DNA from 2 places in the Petroclostridium xylanilyticum genome. Region 1 is predicted to be linked to the other one. Evidence: predicted binding sites of a transcription regulator. Region 1 holds the regulator's gene; the other holds the start of a gene.

Region 1 (4,224 bases):
CGGTAATAACAGCCTGGGTTACAGGCTCACCTAAGTAGCTTTCCGCATCTGCTTTTAACTTCTGCAAAATCATTGCAGAAATTTCCTGAGGCGTATATTTTTTATCATCAATTTGTACTCTTCTATCGGTACCCATATCCCTTTTAATTGATATAATAGTTCTATCAGGGTTTGTAATTGCCTGTCTCTTTGCTACCTGACCTACCAATCTTTCTCCAGATTTTGTAAATGCTACAACAGAGGGAGTTGTTCTTGCACCTTCGGCATTTGGAATAACTACAGGTTCTCCACCTTCCATAACTGCAACACAAGAGTTGGTTGTTCCTAAGTCAATACCTATTATTTTTCCCATGTCTATTTACCTCCTAAAGTAAAATTATTAGAATCAAAAATATTCTTTAATGTTTATTTAGCGTTCGCGGTTCACAGAAGCCCAAAAGCAACCACCTGCGAACCATGAACCGTGAACTGTGAACTGTTTTAATTTGCCACCTTGACCATACTATGGCGAATAACCTTATCTTTTATCTTGTAGCCCTTTTGAAACTCCTCGACAATGATATTTTCACCAACTGACTCATCCTCTATATGCATAACCGCATTATGAAGTTCAGGGTTAAAAATTTCGCCTTTTGCCTTAATTTCTTCTACCCCTAGCTTCGAAAGGGAGTCATTAAACTGCTTTAATACCATTTCTACCCCTTCTAGAAGCTTGGCAGAATCCACACCTTCTTTACAAGAATTAACAGCCCTTTCCAGGTTGTCTAAAACAGGAAGCAGTTGAGAAATCGTATCACCTACAGCATCACTATAGATGTTTTCTTTTTCCTTTACCGTTCTTTTCTTATAGTTATCGAACTCAGCCATAGTGCGCTGCAATATACCAAAATACTCTTCACTTTTTTTTGTCTGATCTTCAAGTTGAGCTTTTAATGCCTCGATGTCTTCATTTTCTTGAGAGGCTGTCTTTTCACATGTTTCAGTATTTTCAGCTTTATCCACCTCTTCTTCATTCATATTTTCCTCTGTGCTCTCTAAGTTTTGATTTTCAACATCTGCTGTCTTTTTATTCATTATTCCCCATCCTTTGCTATTTTTAGTCAGACTTGCCTTCATAGAATAATTTCATTAGGATACGATTAAAATTCTCAGTTAAATATTCTAATGAAGAAATTGTTTTGGCATATTCCATCCTGGTAGGACCTATAATGCCAATCACGCCCACAACCTTGTCACCTATGGAATAAGTAGATGTGACCAGGCTGCATTCCTTCATTTCCGAAAATTCATTTTCCCTGCCTATCATGATATTTATTTTATTGCCGTTATAAGTGCTGCTAAGAAGTTTATGCAGATTTTTCTTTTGCTCAATAAAACTGAAGAATTCCTTTGCTTTTTCAATATCATTATATTCTGGGAAATTAAAAATATTGGTAGTGCCTCCCAGATATATATCAGAACGATCTATAGCTGCAATGGTATCAGAAATATGATCCAGAATGGGCATGAGCATCTCTTCATTAGAACGCATCTCTTTTCTAATTTCCTGAATTTTTTGCAAATTAATTTGCTCTATCGTTAAACCTGCTAATTTATCATTTAAAATAGCAGTAAGCTTATTTAAAAAATCAACACCAACCCCATTTGAAATCTTAATAGTCTGATTCTTAACAACTCCGGTATTCGTAATGATAACCAGCAATGCACTAAAAGAATCTATTGGTATAAGCTGTAAATGCTTAATTGAACTTCTTTTCATCTGAGGTGTTGAGACAACAGTGGTATACTGAGTAAGCTTGGAAATTACATAAGATGCCTGCTGAATAACCTGGTTCAGTTCCTGGATCTTTAATTCCATAGCATGTTGAATTTTTTGAATTTCAGACACTGTAAGTTGATATTTTTTCATAAGCTGGTCTACATATAATCTATATCCTAAATCAGAAGGTACTCTACCTGCTGAGGTATGCGGTTGCTCAAGATATCCCATCTCCTCAAGGTCTGCCATCTCATTGCGGATTGTAGCAGAACTAAGACCTAACTCATGCTTTTTTGCAATAGTACGAGATCCAACCGGTTCAGCAGTACTAATGTAGTCATCGATAATTGCTTGAAGTATTTTTCTTTTTCTTTCTCCTAATTCCACTATAATCACCTCAACTTTGTTAGCACTCTAATGCAATGAGTGCTAAAATCTATTTTTAAAATATCACTTGTGTTTTCCTTTGTCAAGAGTATTTTTTATTTTCATCCTAAATAAATTCTACAAAAATTTGATTGGACACATCTAATCCCCGCCTGGTCAACCTGTATTTGTCGCCTTGCTGTTCCACTAAGCCTAATCGGACAAATTTATTTAACTGGTTTCCAAATACAGAATTCAAGTCTATATTGAACCGTTCCAAAAATTCTTGTGCACTAATCCCCTCTAATAATCGAAGACCAAGAAACATGTATTCAGACATCTTATCTTCAATGTTTAATTGTATTTTTTCCGCTATAGGAAAATTATTTTGTCCTGTCTGTTTAATATATTCCTGCGGAGAATTTATGTTAGAATATCGCTCTCCATTGAGGTAAGAGTGTGCACCGGCACCTATGCCTATATATTCTTTAGCTTTCCAGTATATCAAGTTATGCCTGCATTCGAAACCCTTTTTTGCAAAGTTTGATATTTCATAATGATTATAGCTGTGATGAGTTAACATCTGTACTGCTTTATCATACATACTCCGGTCTGTTTCTTCATCGGGTAGGTGAAGCCTGTTATTGTGATAATCATCATAAAATTTTGTACCCTCTTCTATTTTAAGCGCATAACAGGAAACATGCTCCGGGCCTAATTGTATTACATTATTCAGGGTAACTTGCCATTGCTCCAGGTCCTGTCCAGGCAAGGAAAACATTAAATCGATATTAATGTTATGAAATCCCTCCTGCCTGGCAGTATAATAATTCTCTAAAAACTGATTTTTGGAATGTATCCGCCCAAGTGCTTTTAATTGCATATCATCCCACGACTGCAAACCTATACTTAAACGGTTTACACCGCACTGTTTCAATACCCTTAACTTTTTCCTGGAAAGGGTTCCGGGGTTGGACTCTATAGACACTTCACAATTAGCATTAATTTTAAACGTATCAAAGCAATTCCTTAATATATTTTCCAATTGTGTTTCTTCCAGGCATGTAGGAGTACCTCCGCCTATATAAACGGTATCTACTATAATATTATCCAGCTTATCTTTATAAAGATACATTTCTTTGATAAGACAATCTACATAATCGCCTTTTACATATTCAAGTCCTGAATAGGAATTAAAATCACAATAATAACATTTTTGAATACAAAAAGGGATATGAATATATAATCCTAATCTTTTCATAATTTTTCCCACGACATTAGTCAAATTCTATATCTATATATTTACTGATAATGATTTTACATGGCAGATAAAGTCAATAAGTTCACAGTTCACGGTTCACAGCAAAAGCTATTAAATCGTTTATTACTGTTAACTGTTAACTGTTAACTGTTAACTGTGAACTGTGAACCATATATAATATCTTAGTCTAACTTTAATACTGACATAAATGCTTCCTGAGGGACTTCAACCGTACCTACCTGCCTCATTCTCTTCTTTCCTTCCTTTTGCTTTTCCAGCAGTTTCTTCTTCCTGGTGATATCCCCGCCATAACATTTTGCCAGCACATCTTTACGCAATGCTTTTACCGTTTCCCGTGCAATTACTTTATTGCCTATAGCAGCCTGTATAGGTATTTCGAAAAGCTGCCTTGGGATGGATTCCTTTAGTTTTTCCGCAATTCTTCTGCCCCTGGTGTATGCTTTTTCACTGTGCACAATAAAAGATAATGCGTCTACTACCTCACCATTTAACAGTATATCCAATTTTACAAGGTCAGATTTTTTATATCCCAGCAATTCATAATCAAAAGAAGCATAACCTTTTGTCCTGGATTTTAAAGCATCAAAAAAGTCATAGATAATCTCATTTAACGGAAGCTCATAGGTTAGTACGGCCCTGCCCTCGTCAATATAACTCATATCTTTATAAATTCCCCGGCGTTCCTGGCATAATTCCATAATATTACCTACATATTCAGTAGGTACCATAATAGAGGCTTTTACTATGGGCTCTTCCATATAATCAATTTCAGTTGGAGGAGGAAGGTTGGTAGGATTATCTACATTAATTATTTCTC
Region 2 (4,224 bases), on a different contig from region 1:
ATATCTTCTCCAGACTTTCCTTTATATTTTTATCAGCAGTTTCATCCTGTTTATCTTCTGTATTTTTCAAGCTTTCAGAGAGGTCGGAATCTATACGGTTAAACTTCACATCCTTTTCCTGAATCTCGAGGAACTGGATAAAATGCGTATCAATTGTTGAAGGCAGCAATATTGCATCCAATCCCTGCTCTTTAAACAGGTTAATATATTGGGCCTGCTGCTTTTCATTTGTTACATAAAATACTTTGTTTTTATGCCTGGATTCATTCTTTTCTAAATATTGTTTTAAAGTAACATATTCCCCGTTAATTGTTTTATAGATGATAATATCTTTTACTTTTTCATAGAATTTATTGTCACGGATACATCCGTATTTAATAAACGGATGGATGTCATCCCAGTAACGGTTATAGTTTTCTCTTTCGGTATTGAAGAGTCCGGTCAGCTTATCAGCAACTTTCTTTGTAATATGACTTGAAACCTTCAATACATAACCGTCATTTTGCAGGAAACTACGGGATACGTTCAAAGGTAAATCAGGACAATCCAGCACACCTTTTAGCAGCATTAAAAACTCGGGGATTACCTCTTTAATATTATCGGCTACAAATACTTGATTATTATATAATTTTATCTGTCCTTCAATACTTTCAAATTCATGCCTCAACTTAGGAAAATATAAAATACCCTTCAGGTTAAACGGATAATCTACATTTAAATGAATCCAGAACAAAGGTTCATTAAAATCATGGAATACTTTCCGGTAAAAGTCCTTGTATTCCTCATCAGTACAATCCATAGGCTTTTTGAGCCATAGTGGGTGCGGATCATTAATAGGCTTTGGTGCTTCCTCTTTTTCACCGTCTTTTTTATCCTTCTTCTCAGGGTCTGCATTCTCCAAATAGATCTCAACGGGTAAGAATGAACAATATTTTAGTAATATCTCTCTTAACTTAAATTCATCCAGAAACTCCTCGCTGTCTTCGGCAATGTGTAAAGTAACAGTAGTACCCCTTTCAGCGCGCTTGGAAGTATCCATCTCGTATTCTGTCCCGCCGGAACAAATCCATTTTACCGCTTCAGCATCTTTTTGGTAGGAAAGGGTATCAATTTCAACGCGACCGGCTACCATAAAAGCTGAATAAAATCCTAATCCAAAATGCCCGATAATTTGACTGCCTTCATCCGTCTTATCCTTGTATTTTGCCAGGAAATCCTCCGCTCCTGAAAAAGCAACCTGATTAATATACTTCTTAACTTCTTCGGCAGTCATACCAATACCATTATCTATAAACTGGAGCGTTTTATCTTTTTTATTAAAGACTACTTTTACATAATATTTTGTATCTTCAGGAATTTCCGCTTCACCAATTGCGGATAATTTCTTTAATTTACTAATTGCATCGCAACCATTGGAAACTAATTCCCGGACAAAAATATCTTTATCAGAATACAACCATTTTTTGATAATAGGAAAAATATTCTCAGTATGTACCGCAATATTCCCATTTTCATGAATCATTACAACCCCTCCTCATCTTAAGTGTTTTGTTTTCTATTCATAAACTATATAAGTCATAAGACTTATAGGATATTTAGCTTTTTGCATTTTATATTTTACACCTGGAAAAAATACATTGTCAAGAAGAAATTAGCACTCGTCGTCATAGAGTGCTAACAACATACCTCCGAAGCCAGTAGTAATATATATAAATAACACTAAATATATGACATACATTGTGACGGGTAAGTAGCATCACGTATAGAATGTTGCAGCCGGAAAATCACCCTCTCTATTATATGGAACAACGCTGGCACAAGAATCATAAACTGTATTAAGCCAAATCATATTTTTATTAAAAGGAGTTATCGATAATGGATATGTATAGAAATAAAATGATGTGTCCCTACTGGGGGGGATATATATTTTTTAGCCCTAATAACGAGCCTTATAGGAAAATGCCAGAATCAAATAGGAATATAAAGGCGATTGCCCACATAGTTGGAGGACCACTCGCTCCACAATTAAAAGGAACCGTGCTTTTTGAAGATGCACCCGGGGGTACCAGGGTAACGGTAGAAGTGACAGGTCTTCCACCATACCAGCCTGCCCAAGGGGATAAGGCCCCTGTCGGTCCTCACGGGTTTCATATACACGAGTTTGGAAATTGCGAAGTAGGTGATCCCGAAAATCCATTCCAGGCTGCCGGAGAACATTGGAATCCCACCAATCAACCCCATGGCAACCATGCAGGAGATTTTCCGGTATTATTTTCAAATAACGGTTATGCCAGGATGTGCTTTTTCACTAATAAATTCAAACCTATAGACGTGATAGGCAGGGCTGTCATTATACATCAAAATCCCGATAACTACCGTACCCAACCGGCCGGTGACGCAGGCAAGCGGCTGGCATGCGGGGCAATTAAAGCAGCAAGCTCCTTTTAATGTGTTGCATTAAAGCAGCTTTGCTGCTTTTTGTCCTTGCCTAAGAAAGTATATCAAAAAAAACAAAAGCGCATAAAACATTTACTATTGCATTTATATAAATGAATATCTATAATATAACTAATACAGTTTTGGAATGAATTTACTCTATTTATTATTGTATATTTAATTTATTAATCATAGGAAACAACACAGAATAATATCGATAACCTATATCAAAATTATAAATAAACTAATGTAGTTATCGATGAAATTAACCAACTTTAAAGCTAAATATTTGGCTTTAAAGTTGGTTAATTATAAAAGAATATTAAATAATTTTAACAGTAATTAGGCAGGAGATAGGAAATGGACCGATATCAGTTAACAAAGAAAATTGCTATTTTAGGCATTGCAGCAAACATATTATTATTAATTCTAAAGTTAATAGTAGGATTTATCAGTAGAAGCCAGGCCATGATTGCCGATGGCTTTAACAGTGCAGGAGACGTATTTGCTTCTGCAATGACTTATGCCGGAAATAAAATTGCCAGTCAACCGGAAGATGATAACCATCCGTATGGTCATGGCAAAGCAGAATATATTTTTTCCATGATTATCAGTTTTTCTCTCCTGCTTGTCGCCTATAAAATTTTTCGCAGCTCATTGGATGCCATTCTTCACAGGGAGACATTTATTTTTTCCTGGTGGCTGACCGGAGTTGCTTTGCTAACAATCATATTAAAATCCGGACTGTTTATATATACACGAAATGCCGGACGCCGCGAAGACAATCTGCTCATCCTCGCAAATTCTGAGGATCACCGGAATGATGTATTTGTTACCTCTTCTACTTTGCTCGGCATTATTTTTGGCAGTCAGGGAATTTACTGGATTGATGGCGTTGTAGGAATCGGGATTTCTCTATGGATTGCCTTCATCGGTATCCGCATTTTTAGCAGTTCCTATCATGTGTTAATGGATACCACTATCGATGAAGCGTTAAAGTCAGATATTATAAAAGCAATCGAATCCATTAACGGGGTAGATCATGTGGATGACGTTACCGCAAAACCTATAGGGCTTGGATTTATCATCATTGTGAAGGTTTCAGTAAAGGGTGATATGACAGTCCGGGAGGGACACAGCATCGCAGCCCAAATAAAGCAGAAGGTAAAAGGCTTTAAACACGCAAAAGATGTGCTGGTGCATGTTAATCCTGCTTAATGAGAAACCAAATTATCAGTAAAAGATTTTTGAATCGTACTTTTTTGAATCGTACTTTTTTGAATCGTACTTTTTTGAATCGTACTATGGAAAGAATGTTGAGGAAAAGCTTAGAGCTTGTTAGCGCAATGGATATTTGGCTTTTCATTAAAGAGCCAGTATAACTTTATATTCAGAGGTGATTCTATTGACTAAAGAAACTTTCTTACACCACGAAGCACATGTATGGTATTTATTTCACAGCGGTTTTGCTATTAAAACTCCAAATCATTTTATTGTTTTTGATTATTATAAAGACACTCCTGTTCGGCAGCCTCCCTGTTTGGAAACAGGAGTAATCAACCCTTCAGAAATACAAAACAATGCTGTCCTGGTATTTTCATCCCACAGCCATTATGACCATTTTAATCCCACGATATTAAAATGGAGGACAAGGATCAAAGATATAACGTACATTCTCTCATCCGATATTAAAGAAAAACAGGCAGACGACATTCTTTTTGTCAGTCAGGGTAACCACTATGATGTAAACGGTGTCCAGGTAGATGTACTTGGCTCTACCGATATAGG

What was found. Region 1 encodes HrcA, which represses chaperone genes, less so after heat shock. Its sites were predicted from a motif close to TGTTAGCACTCNNNNNNNNNGAGTGCTAACA; they were not measured.
Region 2: a site for HrcA is predicted at 1,650-1,680, ahead of htpG (molecular chaperone HtpG). Genes of this name have one in related genera too.

What each region holds. Positions count from the first base shown of each region.
Region 1 covers NZ_NPML01000011.1:29,946-34,169, forward strand. Annotated here, with positions in the region: gene dnaK (molecular chaperone DnaK) at 1-352, opposite strand, end outside; gene grpE (nucleotide exchange factor GrpE) at 481-1,074, opposite strand; gene hrcA (heat-inducible transcriptional repressor HrcA) at 1,097-2,146, opposite strand; gene hemW (radical SAM family heme chaperone HemW) at 2,253-3,386, opposite strand; gene lepA (translation elongation factor 4) at 3,569-4,224, opposite strand, start outside.
Region 2 covers NZ_NPML01000002.1:41,091-45,314, reverse strand. Annotated here, with positions in the region: gene htpG (molecular chaperone HtpG) at 1-1,522, opposite strand, end outside; gene CIB29_RS00340 (superoxide dismutase family protein) at 1,960-2,448, shown strand; gene CIB29_RS00335 (cation diffusion facilitator family transporter) at 2,797-3,654, shown strand; gene CIB29_RS00330 (MBL fold metallo-hydrolase) at 3,842-4,224, shown strand, end outside.